2 regions of the Streptomyces sp. NPDC026672 genome follow, and region 2 is predicted to be linked to the other one. Evidence: riboswitches for the same ligand, from Rfam matches in the RefSeq annotation. Region 2 holds a riboswitch; the other holds the start of a gene.
The links. A riboswitch is a leader RNA that binds a small molecule or an ion and turns the genes downstream of it on or off. The one in region 2 is predicted to bind glycine.
Positions count from the first base shown of each region.

Region 1: linked by a shared signal. The riboswitch ahead of gcvP (aminomethyl-transferring glycine dehydrogenase) and the one ahead of gcvT (glycine cleavage system aminomethyltransferase GcvT) in region 2 are both predicted to bind glycine.

Region 1 covers NZ_JBEZXS010000051.1:9,263-13,468, forward strand. The annotation lists gene AB0F77_RS36995 (DNA polymerase IV) at 1-1,172, shown strand, start outside; gene AB0F77_RS37000 (PRC-barrel domain-containing protein) at 1,290-1,664, opposite strand; glycine riboswitch at 1,778-1,873, shown strand; gene gcvP (aminomethyl-transferring glycine dehydrogenase) at 2,048-4,206, shown strand, end outside.
Region 2 covers NZ_JBEZXS010000041.1:30,894-35,099, forward strand. The annotation lists gene glyA (serine hydroxymethyltransferase) at 1-410, opposite strand, end outside; gene gcvH (glycine cleavage system protein GcvH) at 426-803, opposite strand; gene gcvT (glycine cleavage system aminomethyltransferase GcvT) at 947-2,083, opposite strand; glycine riboswitch at 2,237-2,336, opposite strand; gene AB0F77_RS34185 (AAA family ATPase) at 2,514-3,182, shown strand; gene AB0F77_RS34190 (enhanced serine sensitivity protein SseB) at 3,249-4,040, shown strand.

The DNA of each region.
Region 1 (4,206 bases), on a different contig from region 2:
TGGCGCTGCTGCGGGAGCTGTCGCCCCTGGTGGAGCCGCTGAGCCTGGATGAGGCGTTCGTGGACCTGGAGGCCGGGGGCGCGGCCCGGGACGAGGCGTCGGCGCTGGTGGCCGGGCAGAAGCTGCGCGAGGACATACGGACGGTCACGGGGCTCACCGGGTCGGTGGGGCTCGCGGCCTCCAAGATGCTCGCCAAGATCGCCTCAGAGCGGGCCAAGCCGGACGGGCTGGTGCTGATCGAACCGGGCACGGAGCGGGCGCTGCTCGGTCCGCTGTCGGTGCGGACCCTGCCGGGGGTGGGGCCGGCGACGGGCGACCACCTGCGGCGGGCCGGGATCACCACGGTCGAGGAGCTGGCGGAGGCGGGGGAGGACGAGCTGGTGCGGCTGGTGGGCAAGGCGCACGGGCATGGGCTGTACGCGATGGCGCTGGCGCACGACGAGCGGCCCGTGGTGGCGGAGCGGGAGACCAAGTCGGTGTCGGTCGAGGACACCTACGACGTGGACATCCACGACCGGCTGCGGGTCGGGCTGGAGGTGCAGCGCCTCGCGGACCGGTGTGTGCGGCGGCTGCGCGGGGCCGGCCTTTCGGGACGGACGATCGTGCTCAAGGTGCGCAGGTACGACTTCTCGACGCTGACCCGGTCGGAGACGCTCCGGGGTCCCACGGACGATCCGGCGGTGGTCCGGGAGGCGGCGGCGCGGCTCCTGGACTCCGTGGACACGACCGGTGGGGTGCGGCTGCTCGGGGTGGGCGTCTCGGGGCTGGCCGACTACACGCAGGAGGACCTGTTCGCACAGGCGGCGGGCGAGCGGGCGGACACGGCGGACACGGCCGCCGAGGAGGAGGCCGAGGCCGCGCCCGTCGTCCGGGAGGCGGCGCCGGCCGAACGCCGCTGGCCGCCGGGCCGTGACGTTCGGCACACCGAGCACGGCCACGGCTGGGTGCAGGGCAGCGGTCTGGGCCGGGTCACGGTCCGCTTCGAGACCCCGGACTCCGGTCCGGGCCGGGTGCGGACGTTCCGGACGGATGATCCCGCGTTGGAACCGGCCGATCCGCTGCCGCTGGTGCCGGGAGGTCCGGGAGGCTCAGGAGACGCGGGGGACGAGGACGCGGGGCTGGAGGGAGCAGCCGTGCGGGGCGGAGGTGACATCGGCGGCGGGGGCGGGTGAGGCGGGTGCGCTCGGCGGAGGGCGGGAGTCCGGGCGGGGACGTTGCTCCGTACGGGGACCGCGGCGGTGGGGGAAGCCGGAGAGCGTCCGTGGTGGACGTGCCGCGGGCCCCGGGGGTCAGGCGTCTTCCTTGCCCGCGACCTTGCCGAAGTCCCGGTCGGGGACCGTGGACGACGGCAGGGCCACGTCGAGGCCGTAGTGGTGGTAGAGCTGGAGCTCCTGCTCCGGGGAGAGGTGACGGCCCACGCCGAAGTCGGGGGCGTCCTTGATCAGGGCGCGTTCGAAGGGGACCCGGAGGGTGCCCTCGACCAGTTCGCTCGGTTCGAGCGGGACGAAGGCGTCGCGCGAGAAGAGACCGGTCCGTATGGCCGCCCACTCCGGCACACCCGTCGCGTCGTCGAGGTACACCTCGTCGATCGTGCCGATCTTGGTGCCGTTGCGGTCGAACGCCTTGCGGCCGATCAGGTGGCGCGGATCGATGTCGGTCTGCACGGGCCCTCCTCATGCTCACAAAGCCTCTGTAGGCACTACAAAAGTGCACAATCGGCCATGCGGCCACTCGAAAGCCGGTCATTGACCCCGCTGGTAGGCTGATGAGCGGCTGCCGACCCCGTGCGGGAGAGTCCTCCGGAGATCGTCGGAGGCGCCGAAGGAGCAAATCCTCCCCGGAATCTCTCAGGCCCACGTACCGCACGGACGAGGTCACTCTGGAAAGCAGGGCGGACGTCGACGGCGTCCGCTCTCACCGACGGTGAAAGCCGGGGCCCACGGGCCTCCGGTGAAGCTCTCAGGTCGAGATGACAGAGGGGGAGGCCGTCGGGGTGCCCGCGCCGGGGTGCCCCTCGAAGGTCGCGTCAGACCAGGAGGCCTCCGCCATGACCGCCGATCGCATTCCGCTCGCAGCACTCGAGCGGGGCACACCGTTCGAGGACCGCCACATCGGGCCCGACCCGGAGGCGCGGGCCAAGATGCTCGCCCAGGTGGGCTACGGCTCGCTGGACGAGCTCACCGCGGCCGCCGTCCCGGACGTCATCAAGAACGCCGACACGCTGGACCTGCCCGGCGCCCGGACCGAGGCCGAGGTGCTGGCCGAGCTGCGCTCCCTCGCGGACCGCAACCAGGTGCTCGGCTCGATGATCGGCCTGGGCTACTACGGCACCTTCACCCCGCCCGTCGTCCTGCGCAACGTCATGGAGAACCCGGCCTGGTACACGGCCTACACGCCGTACCAGCCGGAGATCTCCCAGGGCCGCCTGGAAGCGCTGCTGAACTTCCAGACCATGGTCGCCGACCTCACCGGCCTGCCCACCTCCGGCGCCTCCCTGCTGGACGAGGGCACCGCCGCGGCCGAGGCGATGGCGCTGTCCCGGCGCATGGGCAGGAACAAGAAGGGCCTCTTCCTGATCGACGCGGACGCGCTGCCGCAGACCGTCGCCGTCATCGAGACCCGCGCGGAGCCGACCGGCGTCGAGGTCGTCGTCGCCGACCTCAGCGACGGCATCCCGGCCGAGATCGCCGCGCGCGAGATCAACGGCGTGCTGCTCCAGTACCCGGGCGCCTCCGGTGCCGTACGCGACCTCAAGCCGGTCATCGAGCAGGCGCACGAACTCGGCGCCCTCGTCACCGTCGCCGCCGACCTGCTCGCCCTCACCCTGCTGACCCCGCCCGGGGAGCTGGGCGCCGACATCGCCGTGGGCACCACGCAGCGCTTCGGTGTGCCGATGGGCTTCGGCGGACCGCACGCCGGCTACATGGCCGTGCACGAGAAGTTCGCGCGCAGCCTGCCCGGCCGGCTCGTGGGCGTCTCCGTCGACGCCGACGGCAACAAGGCGTACCGGCTCGCCCTCCAGACGCGTGAGCAGCACATCCGCCGTGAGAAGGCGACCAGCAACATCTGCACCGCGCAGGTGCTGCTCGCGGTGATGGCCGGCATGTACGCCGTGTACCACGGGCCCGACGGGCTGACCGGCATCGCGCGCCGCACCCACCGCTACGCCACGGTCCTCGCCGCCGGGCTCACCGCGGGCGGCGTCGAGCTCGTCCACGGCGCCTACTTCGACACCCTGACCGCCAAGGTCGCGGGCCGGGCCGCCGAGGTCGTGGCCGCCGCCCGCGACAACGGGGTCAACCTGCGCCTCGTCGACGCCGATCACGTCTCGATCGCCTGCGACGAGACCACGGACCGGGCCCACCTGGGCGCCGTGTGGGCCGCGTTCGGCGTCGAGGGCGACATCGAGGCGCTGGACGCCACCGCCGAGGAGACCCTGCCCGCCGGTCTGCTGCGCACCTCCGGGTTCCTCACCCACCCGGTCTTCCACCAGCACCGCTCCGAGACCGCGATGCTGCGCTACCTGCGCAGACTGGCCGACCGCGACTACGCGCTCGACCGCGGCATGATCCCGCTGGGCTCCTGCACCATGAAGCTCAACGCGACCACCGAGATGGAGCCGGTCACCTGGCCCGAGTTCGGACAGCTGCACCCCTTCGCGCCCGCCGAGCAGGCCGAGGGCTACCTCACGCTCATCCGCGAGCTGGAGGAGCGCCTCGCCGAGGTCACCGGCTACGACAAGGTCTCCCTCCAGCCGAACGCCGGTTCGCAGGGCGAGCTGGCCGGTCTGCTCGCGGTCCGCGGATACCACCGCGCCAACGGCGACGAGCAGCGCACCGTCTGCCTCATCCCGTCCTCCGCGCACGGCACCAACGCGGCCAGCGCCGTGATGGCCGGCATGCGGGTCGTCGTCGTGAAGACCGCCGAGGACGGCGAGGTCGACGTCGAGGACCTGCGGGCCAAGATCGAGCAGCACCGTGACGAGCTGGCCGTGCTGATGATCACCTACCCGTCGACGCACGGGGTGTTCGAGGAGCACGTCGCCGACATCTGCGCCCAGGTCCACGAGGCGGGCGGCCAGGTGTACGTCGACGGCGCCAACCTCAACGCCCTGGTCGGCCTCGCCAAGCCGGGCCACTTCGGCGGCGACGTCTCGCACCTGAACCTGCACAAGACGTTCTGCATCCCGCACGGCGGCGGCGGTCC
Region 2 (4,206 bases):
CCGGAGAAGTTCAGCCGCATCCCGTGGGTGAGGTGGCCGCCGTGGGCCAGGTCCAGGCCGAGGATCGTGTCGCCGGGCTGGGCCAGCGCGAACAGGGCCGCCTGGTTGGCGGAGGCGCCGGAGTGCGGCTGGACGTTGGCGTACTCGGCGCCGAACAGCTCCTTGAGCCGGTCGATCGCGATCTGCTCGGTGACGTCGACGTGCTCGCAGCCGCCGTAGTAGCGGCGGCCCGGATAGCCCTCGGCGTACTTGTTGGTGAGGACCGAGCCCTGCGCCTCCATGACCGCGAGCGGAGCGAAGTTCTCCGACGCGATCATCTCCAGCGTGGACTGCTGGCGGCGCAGCTCGGCGTCGACCGCGGCGGCCACGTCCGGGTCGAGCTCGTGCAGGGGGGTGTTCAGAAGCGACATGCGGTCGGTGACTCCTCAGCCGGCGGTGTGGGCGGCGTACTCGTCGGCGGAGAGCAGGTCGGCCGGCTCCTCCGTGACGCGCACCTTGAACAGCCAGCCGCCCTCGAAGGGGGCCGAGTTCACCAGCGACGGGTCGTTCACCACGTCCTCGTTGATCTCCGTGATCTCACCGGTGACGGGCGAGTAGAGGTCGCTGACGGACTTGGTCGACTCCAGCTCGCCGCAGGAGTCGCCCGCGGTCACCGCGGAGCCGACCTCGGGGAGCTGGGCGTAGACGACGTCGCCGAGCGCGTTGGCGGCGAACTCGGTGATCCCGACCGTCGAGACGCCGTCCTCGGCGACCGACAGCCACTCGTGTTCCTTGCTGTAGCGCAGCTGCTGGGGGTTGCTCATGGCCTGAATTCTCCTGTACGCGGGGATGTGCTGGTGAAAAGGGGGGATCGTCGGCCCGCTCGGGGCCGCAGGCCCGCGCGCGGGTGACCGCGCCCGGTGTCCGCTTCCGTTCCGCTTCCGGGTCTGCTTCCGGTTCTACGGTTCTACTTGCGGCGCTTGTAGAAGGGCAGCGCCACGACCTCGTAGGGCTCGTGGCTGCCCCGGATGTCGACGCCGACGCCGGCCGTGCCCGGCGCCGCGTGCGCCGCGTCGACGTACGCCATGGCGATGGGCCGGCCCAGCGTGGGGGAGGGGGCGCCCGAGGTGACCTCGCCGACCACCGCCCCGCCCGCGACGACCGGGTACCCGGCGCGCGGCACCCGGCGGCCCTCGGCGACCAGGCCGACCAGGACGCGCGGCGGGTCGGTCTCCGCGCGGGAGGCGGCCTCGGTCAGCGCCTCGCGGCCCACGAAGTCGCCCTCCTTGCCGAACTTCACGACCCGGCCGAGCCCCGCGTCGAACGGGGTCAGGGCGGTGGTCAGCTCGTGCCCGTACAGCGGCATGCCCGCCTCCAGGCGCAGCGTGTCGCGGCAGGACAGCCCGCAGGGCACGAGGCCGGCGGCCTCGCCCGCCTTGGTCAGCGCGTGCCACAGCTCGACGGCGTGCTCCGGCGCCACGAACAGCTCGAAGCCGTCCTCGCCGGTGTAGCCGGTCCGCGCGATCAGCGCGGGGACGCCGGCGACGGTGCCGGGCAGACCCGCGTAGTACTTCAGGCCGTCCAGGTCGGCGTCCGTGAGCGACGCGAGGATCGCCGGGGACTCGGGGCCCTGGACGGCGAGCAGCGCGTAGGCGTCGCGGTCGTCGCGCACCTCGGCGTCGAAGCCCGCGGCGCGTTCGACGAGTGCGTCCAGGACCACCTGGGCGTTGGAGGCGTTGGCCACGACCATGTACTCGGTCTCGGCCAGGCGGTAGACGATCAGGTCGTCCAGGATGCCGCCGTCGGCCCGGCAGATCATCGTGTAGCGGGCCCGGCCCACGGCGACGGAGGCGATGTCGCCGACCAGGGCGTAACCCAGCAGCGCGGCGGCCTGCGCGCCGGTGACCGTGATCTCGCCCATGTGCGACAGGTCGAAGAGACCGGCCCGGGTCCGCACGGCGACGTGCTCGTCACGCTCGGAGCCGTAGCGCAGGGGCATGTCCCAGCCGGCGAAGTCGGTCATCGTCGCGCCGAGCGAACGGTGCAGCGCGTCGAGCGCGGTGCGGCGGACTCCGGGGGATGCTGCGGATTCGGTGCTGCTCATCGGACGGTCGTCTCCCAGGAAAGGACGGGCGAGGTCGTTCCTCCCCATCTGTCATCGGGACCTGAGAGGTTCGCCATGACCGCCGACACGGGCGGGTCAGGACTTGCACCTTGGGTGGGGCCGCTGTCGCAGCGGCCCGCTTTTCAGATGTGCCTCGCCCGCGCGGTAACGGGGCCTGAGAGATTCAAGGGAGGGACTTGCTCCTTCGGCGCCCCGGTCGGCGTGCGGCCGGGGACTCTCCCGCGCGGATTCAAACGGCCGATATGCAGTTGGCGCGCACATCATCGCACGCCCGGCGCGCGGGCGGCAGGCCCCACTTTCCGTGACCGAGCTGTGGCAGTACGCGGACGAAACCAGAGACACCGGGCATTACCTTCTCTTTACACTCGACGGGCAGGGGATCTCCGAGCCCCAGGGGAGGACGATCACGGTGAACAGGACCACGGCGTACGCCACGACCACGGGCCTAGCGCTGCCGAAGCGCCCCGCAGCACCGACCCGCGCGCGCTGGGCCGAGTTCCCGGCCCCCGTCGTCCGCGACCTGCGCGAGCGCGCGGGACACAGCACACGCGAGCTGCTGTTCGGACCCCGCGACCTGGTGGTCGTCACCGGCCTTCCGGGCAGCGGCAAGTCGACCCTGATGCACCGCGCGGTCGAGGGCCGGCGCGTCGACTCCCAGGACACCCGCGACCGCTGGGAGCACCGCCTCCCGCGGTTCGTGCCCTACGCGCTTTACCGCCCCTTGGTCCGGCTGGCCCACTACGCCGGGCTGCGCCGCGCCCTGCGCTCCGGTGAGGGCGTCGTCGTGCACGACTGCGGCACCCAGCGCTGGGTGCGCGGCTGGCTGACCCGCGAGGCCCGGCGCCGCGGCGGCACCCTGCACCTGCTGTTCCTGGACGTCGGCGCGGACACCGCGCTCGCCGGGCAGCGCGAGCGCGGCCGGGGCGTCTCCCGCTACGCGTTCCTGCGCCACCGCACGGCCGCCGGCCGCCTCCTGCGCTCGGTGGAGCGGGGGCGGCTGCCCGAGGGCTGCGGTTCGGCGGTGCTGCTCGACCGGGACGCCGCCGACGTGCTGCACCGGATCGGATTCGGGGAGTGAGGCACTGTCGGCGGCACCCGCTAGCCTTTTCAGCCAGACCCGTGGTTCCCAGCAGGCGGTAGGCACATGGACTTCCCGGCGGACATCCCCGCTGACTTCCCGGCACAGGCACACCCCCAGCCGCACGGCGGATGGCCCGGCAACGAACTGGAGGAGGTCCTCTCGGCGTCCCTCGGCGTGCCCTCGGCCGGCGGCCGCATCATCGAGGTCCTGGGCCGCAGCTTCGTCTGGATACCCCTGCCCTCCGGGGGCGGCCCGGACAGCGGCTCGCTGGACCTGCCCACGGTGGACATCGACGGCCAGGCGTACGTCCCGGTGTTCAGCTCCGAGGAGCAGTACCGCCAGGTCGTCGGCGCCCACCTCTCGTTCACCATCGCCCCCGCCGTCGAGTTCGCCCGCGGGCTGCCCCCGCAGGTCGGACTGGCCGTCAACCCCGGCGGCGTGGTCGGGGTGCCGCTGCCGCCGGAGGCCGTCGCCGAGATCTGCCGCGCGGGCAGCACCCCGCTCGACGGCCCGGCGGTCGGCGGCCGGGTCCGCCTCTTCGAGCCCGACTGGCAGGACGACCCGGTCGACTTCCTCTCCGCCGCCGCGGCCGAGTTCGCCGCGACGGGCGTGGTCGCCACGGCCCGCCGCTGCCTCGCCGCGATCGAGACGGCGGAGCCGGTGCTGTTCATCGGCGTCGAACTCTCCCAGTGGGAGGGCGACCTGCGGGCCCTGCCCCTGGACGCCCTGGGCAAGGCGCTCGGCGCGGTCCCCGTGCCCTGGCCGGTCAACCTGGTCCTGCTGGACGTCGCGGACGACCCGGTCGCCCACTGGATGCGGGAGAACGTCCGCCCCTTCCACCAGCACGGCCACTGAGGACCCCGCCGGGAGGGCCGCGACGGGCCCTCCTCGGTGCGCGGGCCCGGCACGGTCGGCCGCGCGGTTCCCCGCGCCCCTTCCGGCCGCGGCCGAGGGGCCACGGCCGGTGGGCGCATAAGCTGTCCCCCGACACGGGGTGACTCATCGAGGGGCGGTACCACAC